DNA from 3 places in the Pseudomonas sp. HR96 genome. Region 3 is predicted to be linked to each of the others. Evidence: predicted binding sites of a transcription regulator. Region 3 holds the regulator's gene; each other region holds the start of a gene.

The links. Region 3 encodes FliA, which starts transcription of late flagellar genes. Its sites were predicted from a motif close to CTAAAGTTTNNNNNNNNNNNGCCGNTAA; they were not measured.
Region 1: a site for FliA is predicted at 3,122-3,149, ahead of SFA35_RS03980 (methyl-accepting chemotaxis protein). Genes of this name have one in related genera too.
Region 2: a site for FliA is predicted at 2,626-2,653, ahead of SFA35_RS12300 (methyl-accepting chemotaxis protein). Genes of this name have one in related genera too.

What each region holds. Positions count from the first base shown of each region.
Region 1 covers NZ_CP139141.1:842,231-847,539, forward strand. The annotation lists gene SFA35_RS03970 (response regulator) at 1-390, shown strand, start outside; gene SFA35_RS03975 (diguanylate cyclase) at 393-1,352, shown strand; gene SFA35_RS03980 (methyl-accepting chemotaxis protein) at 1,371-2,990, opposite strand; gene SFA35_RS03985 (DUF1543 domain-containing protein) at 3,208-3,702, shown strand; gene SFA35_RS26635 (methyl-accepting chemotaxis protein) at 3,754-4,164, opposite strand; partial or broken gene SFA35_RS26640 (PAS domain-containing protein) at 4,345-5,070, opposite strand; gene SFA35_RS03995 (sensor histidine kinase) at 5,151-5,309, opposite strand, start outside.
Region 2 covers NZ_CP139141.1:2,728,862-2,734,170, reverse strand. The annotation lists gene SFA35_RS12305 (pyridoxal phosphate-dependent aminotransferase) at 1-885, opposite strand, end outside; gene SFA35_RS12300 (methyl-accepting chemotaxis protein) at 943-2,568, opposite strand; gene SFA35_RS12295 (DUF1652 domain-containing protein) at 2,955-3,215, shown strand; gene SFA35_RS12290 (UvrD-helicase domain-containing protein) at 3,223-5,309, opposite strand, start outside.
Region 3 covers NZ_CP139141.1:1,749,073-1,754,381, reverse strand. The annotation lists gene SFA35_RS08245 (chemotaxis protein CheA) at 1-1,830, opposite strand, end outside; gene SFA35_RS08240 (protein phosphatase CheZ) at 1,875-2,663, opposite strand; gene SFA35_RS08235 (chemotaxis response regulator CheY) at 2,683-3,057, opposite strand; gene fliA (RNA polymerase sigma factor FliA) at 3,173-3,922, opposite strand; gene fleN (flagellar synthesis regulator FleN) at 3,916-4,749, opposite strand; gene flhF (flagellar biosynthesis protein FlhF) at 4,865-5,309, opposite strand, start outside.

The sequences.
Region 1 (5,309 bases), 910 kb from region 3:
ATCGGCAGCGGCATCGCCGGGGAAGCGCTGCTGATCTTTCACGACTGCGACGCCGCCGACCTCAGCCGCCTGATGCTGCGCGACCTGGCGCTGGAGTATTCCGACAGCGAAATGCTCCTGGACCTGTCCTCGCTGCTGGTCGGTGCGTGCCTGAGCGGCATCGCCGAGCAGGTCGACGTGCAGTTTGCCCAGAACCACCCGCACCGCCTCGGCTCCCAAGGGCCGATCGACGAACTGGTGCGGCGCAATCAGCCGCGCTGGAAACCCACCCTCGCCGTGGAAATCAGCTACGCGCTGGAAGGCCATGGCATCCACTTCGACTTGTTGCTGTTGTTCACCGAAGACTCGGTGCAACTGCTGCGCAACAAACTCGCCTATGTGATGAATTGACCATGTCCGCGCAGATTGAAATAAACGAGTTGCACTGGTTGCTGGCCATTACCCAGAGCATCGATGTCGGCGTGGTGGTACTGGACCGTCAATACCGCGTGCAAGTGTGGAATTCCTTCATGGAAAACCGCTCCGGGGTACAACCGCGCGACGCGATCAGCCAGACGTTCTTCAGCCTGTTCCCGGAAGTGAACCAGGGCTGGTTTCGCAAGAAGGTGGAAAGTGTCGTGACCCTCGGCACCCCGGCATTCACCGTGTGGGAACAGCGGCCGTATCTGGTGCGCTTTGCCAACTACCAGCCGATCACCGCCGAAGAAGACTACATGTACCAGAACACCACCTTCCTGCCGCTGCGCTCGATCAACGGCGAGGTCGGGCATATCTGCGTGGTGATCTACGACGTGACCGAAGTGGCGGTCAACCGCCGCCAGTTGCAGAACAGCAACCTGCAGTTGCAGCAGCTCTCCGCCACCGATCGCCTGACCGGCCTGTACAACCGCGGGCACTGGGAAGAGTCGCTGAAACTGGAGTTCGCCCGCCACAGCCGCTACGGCCATGCGGCGGCGCTGATCATGTTCGACATCGACCACTTCAAGCGGGTCAACGACACCTATGGCCACCCGGTGGGCGACGTGGTGATTCAGCGCGTGGCCGCCGTGGCCAAGGCGCTGGTGCGCGATGCCGACATCGTCGGCCGCTACGGCGGCGAAGAGTTCGCCATCCTGCTGCCGGGCACCGACAAGGCCGGCGGCGCCATTCTGGCCGAGCGCCTGCGGGTGGCCATCGAGGCCGAAGAAGTGTTCCACGAAGGCGCCAGGGTGCCGTTCACCATCAGCCTCGGCGTGGCCGACCTGGACAGCCCCGCCAAGGAATACAAGGAGCTGATCGAGTGGGCCGACCAGGCGCTGTACGCGTCGAAGAAGGGCGGCCGCAATCGGGTCTCGGTGCACAACGCCGACTGACCCTTTGCCTAGGGGCCGCTAGATCGAAAAACGCCCCACCAGCTTGCTCAGGTCCGTGGCCAGGCGTGACAGCTCGCCACTGGCCTCGGCCGTCTGCTGCGCGCCGCTGGCGCTCTGCACCGCCAGGTCCTTGATGCTCACCAGGTTCTGGTCCACCGAACGCGCCACCTGGGCCTGTTCTTCGGAAGCCGAGGCAATCAACAGGTTCATCTGGCTGATGGTGGTCACCGCCGACGCGATCGCGCCGATGGCAGCGCCCGCCTCATGGGCCACGGTCAGGGTCTGGGTGGCCTCGCCGTTGCTGCGGTGCATCGAGTTCACCGCCTGGGTGGCGCCGACCTGAATGGTCTTGATCATCTGCTCGATTTCCAGGGTCGAGCTCTGGGTGCGGTGGGCGAGCGCGCGCACCTCGTCGGCCACCACGGCAAAGCCGCGGCCCTGTTCGCCCGCCCGCGCCGCCTCGATGGCCGCGTTGAGCGCCAGCAGGTTGGTCTGTTCGGCGATGCCGCGAATCACGTCGAGCACCTTGCTGATGTCGCGGGTCTGCCCGGCCAAACCTTCGATGTCGGCGCCGGTCTGGCTGACGCTGGCGCTGAGCTTCTGGATCGAATCGATGGTCTCGCGCACCCGGTCCTGGCCCAGCGCCGCCGACTGCTCCGAGGCCTGGGTGGACTGCGAAGCCTGTACGGCGTTGCGCGCCACTTCCTCCACCGCGGCGGTCATTTCGTTGACCGCCGTGGCGGCCTGGTCGGTTTCCAGGTTCTGCTGCTGGATGCCGGCGTTCGATTCACGGGTGATCGCCGCCATCTGCTCGGCCGCCGCCGCCAGTTGCCGCGACGAGTCGGCGATATGCTGCAGCGTGCCCTTGAGGCTGGCCTGCATGTGCGCGGTGGAGGTCTGCAGCTGGGTAATCTCGTCGCTGCCGTTGATCTGCACCTCGTCGCGCAGGTTGCCTTCGGCGATCTTGCCGGTGGCATCGAGCAGCTGGCGCACCGGGGCGGTGATGCTGCGGGTGAACAGGATGGCGATCAGCACGGCGCCGAGCACGGCGATGATGACGATCACCAGGGTCAGGTTAAAACCGTTCTGGTATTGCGCGTCGGCGGCGACGCCCGAGGCCTGGGCGCCCTGGTCGTTGATGGCCACCAGTTCGTCGATGGAGCCTTGCAGGGTGGTGGCCAGGGGCAGGGTAATGTTGTTGACGAAGCTGACCTGCTGCTCGGAGGTCTGCCCGGCGGCGTTGACGATCAGCGTGGCCATCTGGGTCTGGTAGGCGGCGGCATTGGCCAGCACGGTTTCGTAACGCTGTTTTTCCTCGGGGCTGGAGACCAGCGCCGCATAGTCGGCCAGGTCCTTCTTCAAGGCCGCCTGCAAGGTGTTGAGCATGGCAATGTTCTGCGCTTGCGCGTTGGCGCCTTCGGTGGCCATGTGCAGGCCGGCCAGGCGCAATTTGTAGGTGTCGGACTGAATCTTGTTACCCTGCTCGATGCTCGGCAGCCAGTCGGTTTGCAGGTCGTTTGCGGCGGTGTGCACCTGGGCCAGTTTGGACAAGGACAGCAGGCCCAAGGCAAACAGCAGCAAGCTGATGATGCCGAAGCTGAGCAGGGCGCGCGAAGCGAGTTTGATGTTTCTGAACATGTGGGGTCACCATCCGGCCGATTTGGGGGAGCCACGCGGAGCAAGGCGTGGCATCGACTTCATGTCAATGTGACATCACCGTAGAACGATGCCGATTTTTAATCTACGGGCCGAAAATGAATTTTTAGTCATGTGCGGCGCAACCCGTGAAAACATTGACGCCAAATATTTGCGCGCCATGAATATCCGACGAAAGGCCAACCCCGAGGGCGCGCCAATGCTGTTTGTAGTGATGCTGGGCGGCAAGCACCCCAGGGCCAACATCGAGGTGCACGACGTGGTGTTCGTCCTGGCCGAGCGCTTGGACCAGGCCTACCCGCAGCTGCGCGAAGCCTGGTTCGGCAGCGCCAAGGGCGTGCACATCGACGCCTGGATGGCGGTGGACGGGGTGGCGGGCTGGCAGGTGCGGATGAGCGACCTGGCGCCGGGCCCCGACGAGCCCAGGCTGTATTTCATCAACCTCGGCGGTTACGAGCCGGGCGCGTTCGGCGAAGCCCACCGCTACGAACTGGTGGTGGCCCGCAACAAGACGGAAGCCAAGGCCCAGGCGCGCGCGGGCATGCGCAGAGGCTGGCAGCAGGGCCACCTGGACGCCTTGCTGGACGTGGACGACTGCATCCCGATCGACCAGGTCGGCGGCCGCTACGTGCAACTAGTGCAAGGCGCACACGCCGGCGTGCAGGTGCGCAGCGATTACATCGTGCTCAGCTGAAGTGGGAGGGGCACAGCCCCCGAGAGGCCGGTTTGATCTTCGGCCAAAAGCCTACTTGGAAATAGCCCCGGCAAACCGGCTGACCGCCGACACCACTGTCTGCGCCCGATGCTGCATGTCCTGAATCACATTGTCGGCATCACTGGCCAGTTCAAGCGCCTGGATCGCCTGCTCCTTGTTCGAGCCAATGATCCCCACCGCCGTGGAAGCCAGCTCCTGGTTCTGGCGCACCACGTTGACGATCTCCTGGGTCGCCAGGCTGGTGCGCGACGCCAGTTGCCTGACCTCGTCGGCCACCACCGCAAAGCCGCGCCCCTGCTCACCGGCCCGCGCCGCCTCGATGGCCGCGTTCAGCGCCAGCAGGTTGGTCTGCTCGGCGATGCCGCTGATGGTCTTGACGATGGTGCCGATGGTCTGGCTCTGCTTGTCCAGCGCCTCGATGCCCTCGGTCGCCTCCTGCATCGACTCGCCCAGGCGCTGCAACACGCCCACCGTCTGCTGAATCACATCGCGGCCGGCCTGGGCGCGGCTGTCGGTCTGCACCGAGGTGTCATAGGCGATGCTCGCCGCTTCCGACACCGAGCGCTCCTGGTTGATCTGGTCGGTGATCACCGTGGCGAACTTCACCACTTTGCACAGCTTGCCGTTGGCGTCGATGATCGGGTTGTAGGTGGCCTCCAGCCACACCGGCTGGCCGCTGCTGTTGACGCGCTCGAAACGCCCAGCAACGTATTCACCGCGACGCAGGCGCTCCCAGAACCGGTTGTAGGCGTCCGAAGAAGTCTCTTCGGAGGTGCAGAACATGCGGTGATGCTGGCCCTTGATCTGCCCCACCGAGTAACCCATGGCGCCGAGGAACATCTCGTTGGCGGTGATCACCTTGCCGTCCAGGTTGAACTCGATCACCGCCGTGGAGCGCAGCAGGCCCTTGACCAGGTTCTCGTTCTCGCGGGAGGTCTCGATGGTGCGGGTCAGGTTGCTGGAGTACAGGGTGATCTGCTCGACCTTGCCGCTCTCGTCCATGAACGGCACCACCATGGTCCGCAGCCACACATGGGAGCCGTTGCGGTGCGACAGGCGCAGGGCGCCGCAAAAGGCCTTGCCTTCGCGGATGGCGCTCAGCGCGCGCACCTGGTGCGGGTCGCTGGCGACATCGGCCGGGGCCAGCTCGCTGAAACGCCGGCCGACCACGTCGCTGGCCTTGTAACCGACTTCACTCTCGAACAACCCGTTGACCGACTCGATGGTGCCGTTGGGGGTGAGAATCAGGCTGATCATCTCGTCTTCCAGAGACAGCCGTACCTGTTCCAGCTGCGCCAGGCGGCGCTCAAGCTCTTTGTTTGCTTTTTTGAGAGAGGCGTTGAACATGGCGGAGCGTCCGAATGGTTGAGTCGCATGTACGACTGCATCGGCCCACCGCAGACCTTCTTGAGTGCCCCTTTGTCAGCTCAGCCAAAGGCCGGCGACGCCAGGCTTTCCACCCGGCCGAGCACCCGCAGCCACAGGCTGATGGTGGTGCCCGCCCCGGGCGCACTGTGCACCCGCGCCACGCCGCCGGCGCTGCTGGCGAACTCCTGCACCTGGGCCAGGCCCAGGCCGGTGCCTTG
Region 2 (5,309 bases), 980 kb from region 3:
GATCTCGCGCATCTGCGCCACTTGCGTCAGCTCATTGCGCAACGCCACCTCGGCGGCGTCCTGGATGAACCCCGGCAGGCCATAGAGCATGCACAGCGCCAGGTGGCTCAGGTGCGCGGCCAATTCACGGGAGCCGATCACCCAACCCACGCGCCAGCCAGTCATGGCGTGGGATTTGGACAGCGAATTGATCGTCGCCGTGCGCTCGGCCATGCCCGGCAGGCTGGCCGGGCTGATGTGCCGGCCTTCGAACAGCAACTCGCTGTACACCTCATCGCTGATCAGCCACAGGTCATGGGCCACGCACAGCTCGGCCAGGCCCTGCCAGATGGCCAGGTCAAGGGCAGCGCCGGTAGGATTGTGCGGGCTGTTGATCATCAGCGCGCGGGTCTTGCCGGTAATGCGCGCCGCCACTTCGGCCGGGGCCACGCGAAACCCGTCTTCCGGGCGCACCGGCACTGGCACCACACGCGCCCCGCAGGCACCGAACACCGCCTCGTAGGTCACGTACATGGGTTCGGGCACCAGCACCTCGTCGCCCGGCTCGAGCACGCACTGGGCCACGCAGAACACCGCGCACTGGGCGCCGGCCAGCACCACCACGGCATCGGCGTCCACCGGCCGATCGCTGCGCCGGCTGTGTTGCTCGGCGATCGCCTGGCGCAGCGACAAGTTGCCGCGCACGGCGGCGTAGTGGGTGTGCCCGGCGCGCAGGCTGGCGACGGCAGCGTCGACGATGGGCGCCGGGGTGTCGAAATCCGGGTCGCCCACCGACAGCAGCAGCACGTCGCGGCCGGCTTCGAGCATCTGCAGCGCCCGGTAGTGGATCTTCCAGGCATCGGCGCCGTCACCGGCAATGCGTTGGGTCAAGGTCGAAAAGCGCATGCGTGGCTCCCTGTCGATACGCGTCAAACCACGACCCTAACACCTTGCGCCGGCAGGTCAAATCACGAAACGGGCCACCAGGTTGTTGAGGTCCACGGCCAGGCGCGACAGCTCGTGGGTGGCAGCGCTGGTCTGGTGCGCGCCGGCAGCCGACTGGCTGGCCAGGTCGCGGATGTTGACCAGGTTGCGGTCGACCTCGCGGGCGACCTGGGCCTGCTCTTCCGAGGCACTGGCGATCACCAGGTTGCGTTCGTTGATCATGCCGATCGACTCGGTGATCTGCTGCAGGGCACCGCCAGCGGCCTGGGCCAGCTGCAAGGTGGTCTGCCCGCGCTCGCTGCTGGACTGCATCGAGCTCACCGCTTCGCCAGTGCCCTGCTGGATGCCGGCGACCATCTGTTCGATTTCCCGGGTCGACTGCTGAGTGCGGTGCGCCAGGGCGCGCACTTCATCAGCCACCACGGCGAAGCCGCGCCCGGCTTCACCGGCACGGGCCGCTTCGATCGCGGCATTGAGGGCCAGCAGGTTGGTCTGTTCGGCGATCGCGCGGATCACGTCCAACACCTTGCCGATGTCGCGGCCCTGCACGGCAAGGCCTTGCAGCAAGGTCGCGGTGTGGCCCAGGTCGCCGGTCATGGCCTGGATGGCACTGACCGTTTCGCCGACCCGGTCGCGGCCCTGCTGGGCGACGCGGCTGGAGTCCTGGGACGCCTCGGAGGTGGACACGGCGTTGCGCGCCACCTCCTCCACCGCGCTGGTCATCTGGTTGACGGCAGTGGCCGCCTGCTCGATCTCGTTGTTCTGCTGAAGCAGGCCGCGGGAGGCCTCCTCGGTGACCGCCGACAACTGGGTCGAGGCGGACGCCAGTTGAGTTGCCGAGCCGGAAATGCGTTCGATGGTCTGGCGCAGGCTGGTCTGCATCTCGGCCAACGCGCCGAGCAGCCGGGCCGGCTCGTCGCCGCCGTCGACCGGGATGGCCTGGCTGAGGTCGCCCCCGGCGATCCGCTGCGCGGCGGCCAGCGCCTGCTGCAGCGGTGCGACGATGCTGCGGGTCAGCAGCCAGGCCAGCAGCACCGTGGCCAGGCAGGCGAACAGCGCCACGCCGATGACCGTCCAGTTGGCTTGTTCGTAGCGCGCGGCTGCCGCACGGTCGGCGGCCAGGGCGCCGGCTTTGTTGATCGCCACCAGGCCGTTGAGCTGCTCGCCCATCTGGTCGGTGCCGCCCTTGATCCGCGTGTTGATCAGCTCGCGCATGGGCTCCAGCTTGTTCTCGCGGGACAACGCCAGCATGTCGTTCTGGGCCTGCAGGTAGGCCTCCTGGGTCACCGTGAAGGTCTTGTACAGTGCGGCCTCGTCGGCATCGGCAGGCAATGCGGCATAGCTGCCCTGGGCCTGACGCAGCTTGCCCACCAGCTCGGCAATGCGCCGTTCACTGTCGCTCAAGGCCGCCGGCTCGCGATTGACCAGCACGCGGAAGGAGACGATGCGCAGGCGCAGCACGTCTTCGGTCATGTTGCCCAGGTACTCGAGACTTGGCAGCTGATTGCTGGTCATGTCGATGGACGCCTGGCGAATGATGGCCATGCGACTGGAAGCGAATACCCCGAGGGCAACGACCAGCAAGGCGATAAAGGCAAATCCGAGGAAGGCACGAGGCGCGATATTCAGCGATCTGAAGGACATGGCCGATTGCTCTTGTAAGGGAGGAGAATCTGATTGTCGCTTCCTGCGGTTACCGGTCTATCGGCCATATCTCCAGCAAATGAAGGGCTTGCAGCAAATAAATAAGGTTGTTACCGAGGTACCCGGGCTGAGCCACTGAAGTTCATCGCTTGTGTGGCAAAGTATCAAAATAGTGGCACTTGCCACTGATGCGTATAAAAAATGCCACCGGTCGGCGCAAACGTGATCGTCATCAACAAACCCGGGAATAGTTGATGGAAGGGGCAAAATATTCACAACTTTGTCGCGCACCAATGCTAGGTTTAATTGCACTGCACGTATGAGTTCACGCTCTGGTCTTTCCTGCCAGCGGCTGCCACAGGCCGCTCTTCTTCAAGGTGGGCACCATGAACAAGATGACCTTTCCCAACGCCTGCCAGGTGATGCGCTGGCACTTTCACCCCCTCGGCTTCGAGGGCAGCATGGACACACCCACCAGTATGGTCGCGCGCCTGTTCGACCGCGCCACCGGCGAGACGCGCATCGCGATTGCCGGCCTGCCCTGCGCCAGCGTGATGAACGCAGCCGATGTCGAACGCATCATCGAGGCGGTCGAGGCCGAACTTGAAGCGTTCGAACCCCCACGGACCTTGTGCGAAGTCGGCTAGGCCCGACTCACTGCGCCCCGCGCCTATCCTCGAACCACGGCTTGTTGCCCGCGACCCTGTCACTGGCCCGGGCGACAGCGGCCGTTTCCCCACGGGCGGGTTCCACATACCAATAACAATGGCGCACGGCGCGGGTGACCGCCACATAGGCCAGCCGCAGGATTTCCTCTCGCTGGGCCGCATCGTAGGCGTCAGCCTGCCCCGGCTCGGCAAACCCGGCCAGGCGATACACTTCATTGCGATACGGCGGCTCACTGGCATAGCGGCAGTCGCCCACCAGAAAGACCGCATCGGCCTGCAGGCCCTTGGCACTGTGGTAGGTGAGCAGGCGAATGCGCCGTTCGCCACTGCTATAATCCACTTTAAGTAGATTTGATAATTCGTTATAGATCAGTGATTTATCTGAGGATTTTCGAAACAATATCAAGATCGAATCGCCTGCTTCATGGTGCGCTCGTACCTGCTGTGCCAACTGCCGATCATTGCGTTCGAACACCTGCACCGCAATTGTCGGCAGGCCCTCACGGGCCTTGCCCCGCTTGCCTGGCAACGAACGCACCGGCTGCACCAGATGCTCGGCGGCGTCGATGATGTGCTGGTGACTGCGATAGTTGTCGCTGAGCAGCACGCGGGTGGTTTTGCTTGCGGGGAACTCACGATCGAACGCGAGAAAATAATGCGCGGCGCTGCCCCGCCAGCCATAGATCGACTGCCAATCATCACCGACACATAACAACGACGTCGCCGCCGGCCGCTGCACCGCGCGGCGACGCACTTCCGTCAGGCAAGCGCGCACCCAGCCGACGATTTGCGGGGAGATGTCCTGGAATTCGTCGACCATCAGATGGGTCATGCCTTGCAGCAGCGAATCGGGCACCAACGCCAGATTTTCCGGCGCCTGCTCGCCCAGGGTGGCGAACATGGCGTTGTAGGTCATGACCGGCGGCGGCTGCTGGTGCAGGAAGTCGTTGAAGGTCGGCCAGAACAGCGCCAGCGCCTGCAGGAAGCCACTGTCATCACCGAGCAGCGCGTGGTCCATGGCTCCGATCGCGGCGCTGACGTCCAGGCCGAGGTTTTCGATAAAGCCGGCGGTGGCCGCGAAAGCGTCCAGCAACGGCGCTGCGGCGGTATCGCCCTTGACCTGATAATCGAAACCGGGACCGGCCACCGAACTGCCGGCCAGGGCGCCCCAGAGGCGCTGACCCTGCTGATAAGTATCCAACCATATCAAGGGTTTATCGCAGAAAGCTTGAAACAGGGTGCGCTTGACCGCCCACTCCGCACGGACTGGCAGCCTGGCCCCCTTACGTGTCATATCCGCGTCGGCACTGGGGTCCACCCCCAGCACGACCCAGGCGTCGAGCTCGGCGATGTAGCCGTGGCAATGAAAGGTACCGCCGTTGATGGTGACGGCCTTGCGCTGCGGCTCGATGCCTTCGATGGGCCAGACCCCGGCGTGGTACCACTGATCTTCCAATAGGTCGCACAGCTCTTCATCACGCCCGGCGGCCAGTGCGGTGACCGTCATGCGTTTGCGCACTTCGGGGTGGTCGCGATCCAGGCGCTTGAGGGCAAAGGCTTGCAGGCGCAGCGCCGCGATCAGCTGGCGAAACCGGGAGTCGCGGGTCAGCAAGGCGCTGTAGCAGGCATTGAGCAAGGCGCGCTGGGCGTCATTGATACGCAGATCGAACGGGTTACCGCTGGCGCCCTGCTCCTGCACCCCAAGGGTCTCGAAGGCCTGCACCTGCGCAAGCCCGGGCAGGCTGCGCACCAGCGGCAGCAGCCGCGAGTGAAAGGTGCGCACCACCTCGCCGGCCTGCTGCTGGCTTAGCTTTATTTCCCATAAATCAAAGACTTGCAGCATTTTCTTGATGAAGTCGTTACGTGACTCGCGGGTGAAGGTTATGACCGTAGTGCTCGCCAGCTCGTAGCCCAGGTAGTGGTGAAGCACCAGCAGGCGCAGCACCAGCGAGGTCGATTTGCCGGCGCCGGCGCCCGCCACCACCTGGGTGGCCGGGGTGCGGCTGAAGATCATCCGCCATTGCGCCGCGCTGGGCTGGGCCTGCGCTGGCAGGCGTTGCGCTACCTCAGCCT
Region 3 (5,309 bases):
CGCCAGGGTCAGCGGCACCTTGATGACGATCTTCGAGCCCTGGCCCTTGACCGAATGGATGTTGATGGTGCCGTTGAGCTGGGAAATCTTGGTCTTGACCACGTCCATGCCCACACCGCGGCCGGACACGTCGGAGATCTCGGTCTTGGTCGAGAAACCCGGGGCGAAGATCAGGTTGTAGCACTCGGTGTCGCTGAGGCGGTCGGCGGCGTCCTTGTCCATGACCCCGCGCTTGACCGCAATGGCCCGCAGTACCGCCGGGTCCATGCCCTTGCCGTCGTCGGAGATGGACAACAGGATGTGGTCGCCCTCCTGCTCGGCAGACAGCACCACGCGGCCACCACGGGACTTGCCCGAAGCCTCGCGCTCTTCCGGCGACTCGATGCCGTGGTCGACCGCGTTGCGCACCAAGTGCACCAGCGGGTCGGCCAGGGCCTCGACGAGGTTCTTGTCCAGGTCGGTCTCTTCGCCCACCAGCTCCAGGTTGATCTCTTTCTTGAGCTGGCGAGCCAGGTCGCGAACCAGGCGCGGGAAGCGCCCGAAGACCTTCTTGATCGGCTGCATGCGGGTTTTCATCACCGCGGTCTGCAGGTCGGCGGTCACCACGTCGAGGTTCGACACGGCCTTCTGCATGGCTTCATCGGCGCTGTTGCTGCCCAGGCGCACCAGGCGGTTACGCACCAGCACTAGTTCGCCGACCATGTTCATGATTTCGTCCAGGCGCGCGGTGTCGACCCGCACCGTGGTTTCCGCTTCGCTGGCGGCCGGTTTGTCACCGGCAGGCGCCGCCGCGCGAGCAGGGGCGGCAGGCGCAGCAGCGGGCCCAGCGGCGGGCTTGGCCACGGGCGCAGGCGCTGCTGCCGGCACCGGCGCAGGCTTGGCCGCAACCGGTTCGGCGGCGGCCGGCGGCACTTCGCTGAACTTGCCTTTGCCGTGCAGTTCGTCGAGCAGGTTCTCGAACTCGTCGTCGGTGATCAACTCACCGGCCTTGACCGGCGCCTGGGTGCCGGTGGTGCTCGGCTCGGTGCTGGCCGCAGGCGCAGCGCCGGGAAGGTTGTCGACGGCGAAGGAGCCCTTGCCATGCAACTGATCGAGCAGGTTCTCGAATTCATCATCGGTGATTTCGTCGCTGCCCGCCGCCGGCCTGGCCGGCGCAGCCGCTGCAGGGGCAGCGAACTGGCCTTTGCCATGCAACTGGTCGAGCAGGTTCTCGAACTCGTCGTCGGTGATCTCGTCGCTGCCGGACGCGGCCGGTGCAACAGGCGCAGCGCTGACAGACGCTGGCGGCGCCGCCGGGGCAGGCGCTTCGTGGACGTTGTTGAGCGAGTCGAGCAGCGCTTCGAATTCGAAGTCGGTGATTTCATCGGCTGCGCCGGCAGGCGCAGCGCTGGCCGCAGCCGCCGGCGCGGGTGCCGCCACGGCTGGCGCAGGCTCGGCACCGGCAGGTTCGGCCAGGCGCGCCAAGGCTTCGAGCAGCTGGGGCGAGGCTGGGGTGATGTCGGTGCGCTCGCGCACCTCGCTGAACATGCCGTTGACGGCATCCAGTGCCTCGAGCACCACGTCCATCAACTCAGAGTCGACGCGACGTTCACCCTTGCGCAGGATGTCGAAGACGTTCTCGGCAATGTGGCAGCACTCCACCAGCTCGTTGAGCTGGAGAAACCCGGCACCGCCTTTTACAGTGTGAAAACCGCGAAAAATTGCATTGAGCAAATCCGCATCATCTGGCCGGCTCTCAAGCTCGACCAGTTGTTCGGACAGCTGCTCGAGAATTTCGCCGGCCTCTACCAGGAAATCCTGGAGGATTTCTTCGTCGGCGCCGAAGCTCATATGGGTGCTCCCTGGAATGAAGTAATCACGAGCCTGGGTGTTGCTTAGAAGCCCAGGCTGGACAGCAGATCGTCGACATCGTCTTGACCGGATACAACGTCTTCACGTTTATCGGCATGAATCTGCGGACCTTCACCCCTGGCAGGATGTATTTCGTGATCTTTTTCATCGCGAAGCTGCTGATGGTCGTGTTCGATGCCCGCGAAGCGGTCCACCTGGCTGGCCATCAACACCAGTTTGAGCAGGTTGCTTTCCACTTCCGTGACCAATTGCGTAACGCGCTTGATCACCTGCCCGGTCAGGTCCTGGTAGTCCTGGGCCAGCAGGATGTCGTTGAGGTGGCTGCCCACCTCGCGGTTGCCCTGCTCGCTGCGCGTCAGGAAGCCGTCGACCCGACGAGCCAGCTCGCGGAACTCCTCGGCGCCGATTTCCCGGCGCATGAAGCGCTGCCAGTCGACGCTCAGGGCATGGGCTTCGTCGCTCAGCGCGTTCATCACCGGCGTGCTCTGCTCCACCAGGTCCATGGTCCGGTTGGCCGCGTTCTCGGTCAGCCGCACGACATAGGACAGCCGCTCCGTGGCGTCGGTGATCTGCGAGACCTCCTCGGCCTGCGGCATGTGCGGGTCGATCTGGAAGCTGACGATGGCGCTGTGCAACTCGCGCGTCAGCTTGCCGACTTCCTGATACAAGCCGCGATCACGGGTCTGGTTCAGCTCATGGATCAACTGCACCGCGTCGCCGAACTTGCCTTTTTCAAGGCTGTCCACCAGTTCGACGGCATGTTTCTTCAGGGTCGACTCGAAGTCCCCCAAAGAATTCTTTTTCTGGTCCATTGCGCCCCCGTGGCGGTCATCAGCTGTTGACGCGCTCGAAAATCTTCTCGATTTTTTCTTTCAGCACCTGAGCGGTGAAAGGCTTGACCACATAGCCGTTGACGCCGGCCTGGGCGGCTTCGATGATCTGCTCGCGCTTGGCTTCGGCGGTCACCATCAGCACCGGCAGGTGCTTGAGGCGGTCATCGGCACGCACCTGCTTGAGCAGGTCGATGCCGGACATGCCGGGCATGTTCCAGTCGGTCACCAAAAAGTCGAACCCACCGCTTTGCAGCATCGGCAGCGCCGTGTTGCCATCATCGGCCTCGGACGTGTTGGTAAAGCCCAGATCACGCAACAGGTTCTTGATGATCCGCCGCATCGTCGAAAAATCGTCAACGATGAGGATTTTCATGTTCTTGTCCAATTAGACCTCCAAGCAGTCTTGACTCGCCCAGACCCTGGGCGGGCGTTCAATCAAATCCGATTTTTATCTTCCAGCGACTGCTGTCAGGCATTCCCGTTACCCGCTATCGCGCTCGCCACTCGCCCAGCCGGCCGCGCAGACGTGCCGCGCACTGGCTGTGCAACTGGCTGACACGCGACTCGCTGACCCCCAATACCTCGCCGATTTCCTTGAGGTTCAGCTCCTCGTCGTAATACAACGCCAGGACCAGCTTCTCGCGCTCCGGCAAGCCGGCGATCGCGTCGGCCAGGGCCGCCTGGAAGCGTTCGTCCTCCAGGTCACGCGAGGGCTCCAGCGAACCGCTGGCGCCATCTTCATGCAAGCCTTCGTGTTCGCCGCCGTCCTGCAACAGGTCGTCGAAACTGAACAGCCGGCTGCCCAAGGTATCGTTCAAGATCCCGTAGTAATCGTCGAGACTCAACTTGAGTTCGGCAGCAACCTCGTGATCTTTAGCGTCGCGGCCAGTTTTTGCCTCGATTGCGCGAATCGCGTCGCTGACCATGCGCGTATTGCGGTGCACCGAACGGGGTGCCCAGTCACCTTTGCGCACTTCATCGAGCATCGCGCCACGGATACGGATACCCGCGTAGGTCTCGAAACTGGCGCCCTTGCTCGAGTCGTACTTGGTGGACACCTCGAGCAGGCCGATCATGCCGGCCTGGATCAGGTCCTCCACCTGCACGCTGGCTGGCAGGCGCGCCAGCAGGTGATAGGCGATTCGCTTGACCAGAGGCGCATAGCGCTCGATCAACTCGTACTGCTGGGACTCGCGGGAAGCCTTGCTGTACATACGATATCCGCTCGCGCTCATGATACGGGCCCTGCGCTAGTTTGCTGAACCAGACGTTCGACGAAGAACTCCAGGTGCCCCCGCGGGTTGGCGGGCAACGGCCAGGTATCGACCTTCTGGGCAATGGCCTTGAACGCCAGGGCACATTTGGAACGCGGGAAAGCTTCGTACACCGCGCGTTGTTTTTGCACCGCCTTGCGTACGCACTCGTCGTACGGCACGGCACCGACATACTGCAGTGCAACGTCGAGGAAGCGGTCGGTCACCTTGGTCAGCTTGGCGAACAGGTTGCGACCTTCCTGCGGGCTCTGGGCCATGTTGGCCAGCACCCGGAAACGGTTCATGCCGTAGTCCCGATTGAGCAACTTGATCAGGGCGTAGGCGTCGGTGATCGAGGTCGGCTCGTCGCACACCACCAGCAGGACCTCCTGAGCGGCGCGCACGAAGCTGACCACCGACTCGCCGATACCGGCGGCCGTGTCGATCACCAGCACGTCGAGGTTGTCGCCGACGTCGCTGAACGCCTGGATCAATCCGGCGTGCTGCGCAGGCGACAGGTGCACCATGCTCTGGGTGCCCGACGCGGCCGGCACGATGCGGATCCCGCCGGGGCCTTGCAACATCACGTCGCGCAGCTCGCAGCGGCCTTCGATCACGTCGGCCAGGGTGCGTTTGGGTGTCAGCCCCAGCAGGACGTCGACGTTCGCCAGCCCCAGGTCGGCGTCCAGAAGCATGACCCTGCGGCCAAGCTCGGCCAACGCCAGAGACAAGTTCACTGACACGTTAGTCTTGCCGACGCCACCCTTGCCGCCGGTCACCGCGATCACCTGTACGGGATGCATGCTGCCCATGTTCGTTGTTTACCTTGTCACTTAGACCGAGGCCACACGACCGACTGCGCCTGGACAACCAGGGCATGCAGACCATCGATGTAGGTAGTTTGGAACGTCATCTCACCCATCTCCCTCAGCCCACACGCTTGTCAGGGCTGTGGTAGAGGTCAGCGAACATATCGGCCATGGCCTCTTCGCTGGGCTCCTCCTGCATTTGCACGTTCACCGCGCGGCTGACCAGCTGGTGCCGGCGCGGCAGGTGCAAATCGTCCGGAATGCGCGGGCCGTCCGTGAGGTAGGCCACTGGCAATTCGGTACTGATGGCCAGGCTCAGCACTTCGCCGAGACTCGCCGTTTCATCCAATTTGGTCAGGATGCAACCGGCCAGGCCACAGCGCTTGTAGCTGTGATAGGCGGCGGTCAGCACCTGCTTCTGGCTGGTGGTGGCCAGTACCAGGTAGTTGCGGGCGCGAATGCCGCGCCCGGCCAGGCTTTCCAGTTGCATGCGCAGGGCCGGGTCGCTGGCCTGCAGGCCGGCAGTGTCGATCAGGATCACGCGCTTGCGCAGCAGTGGCTCC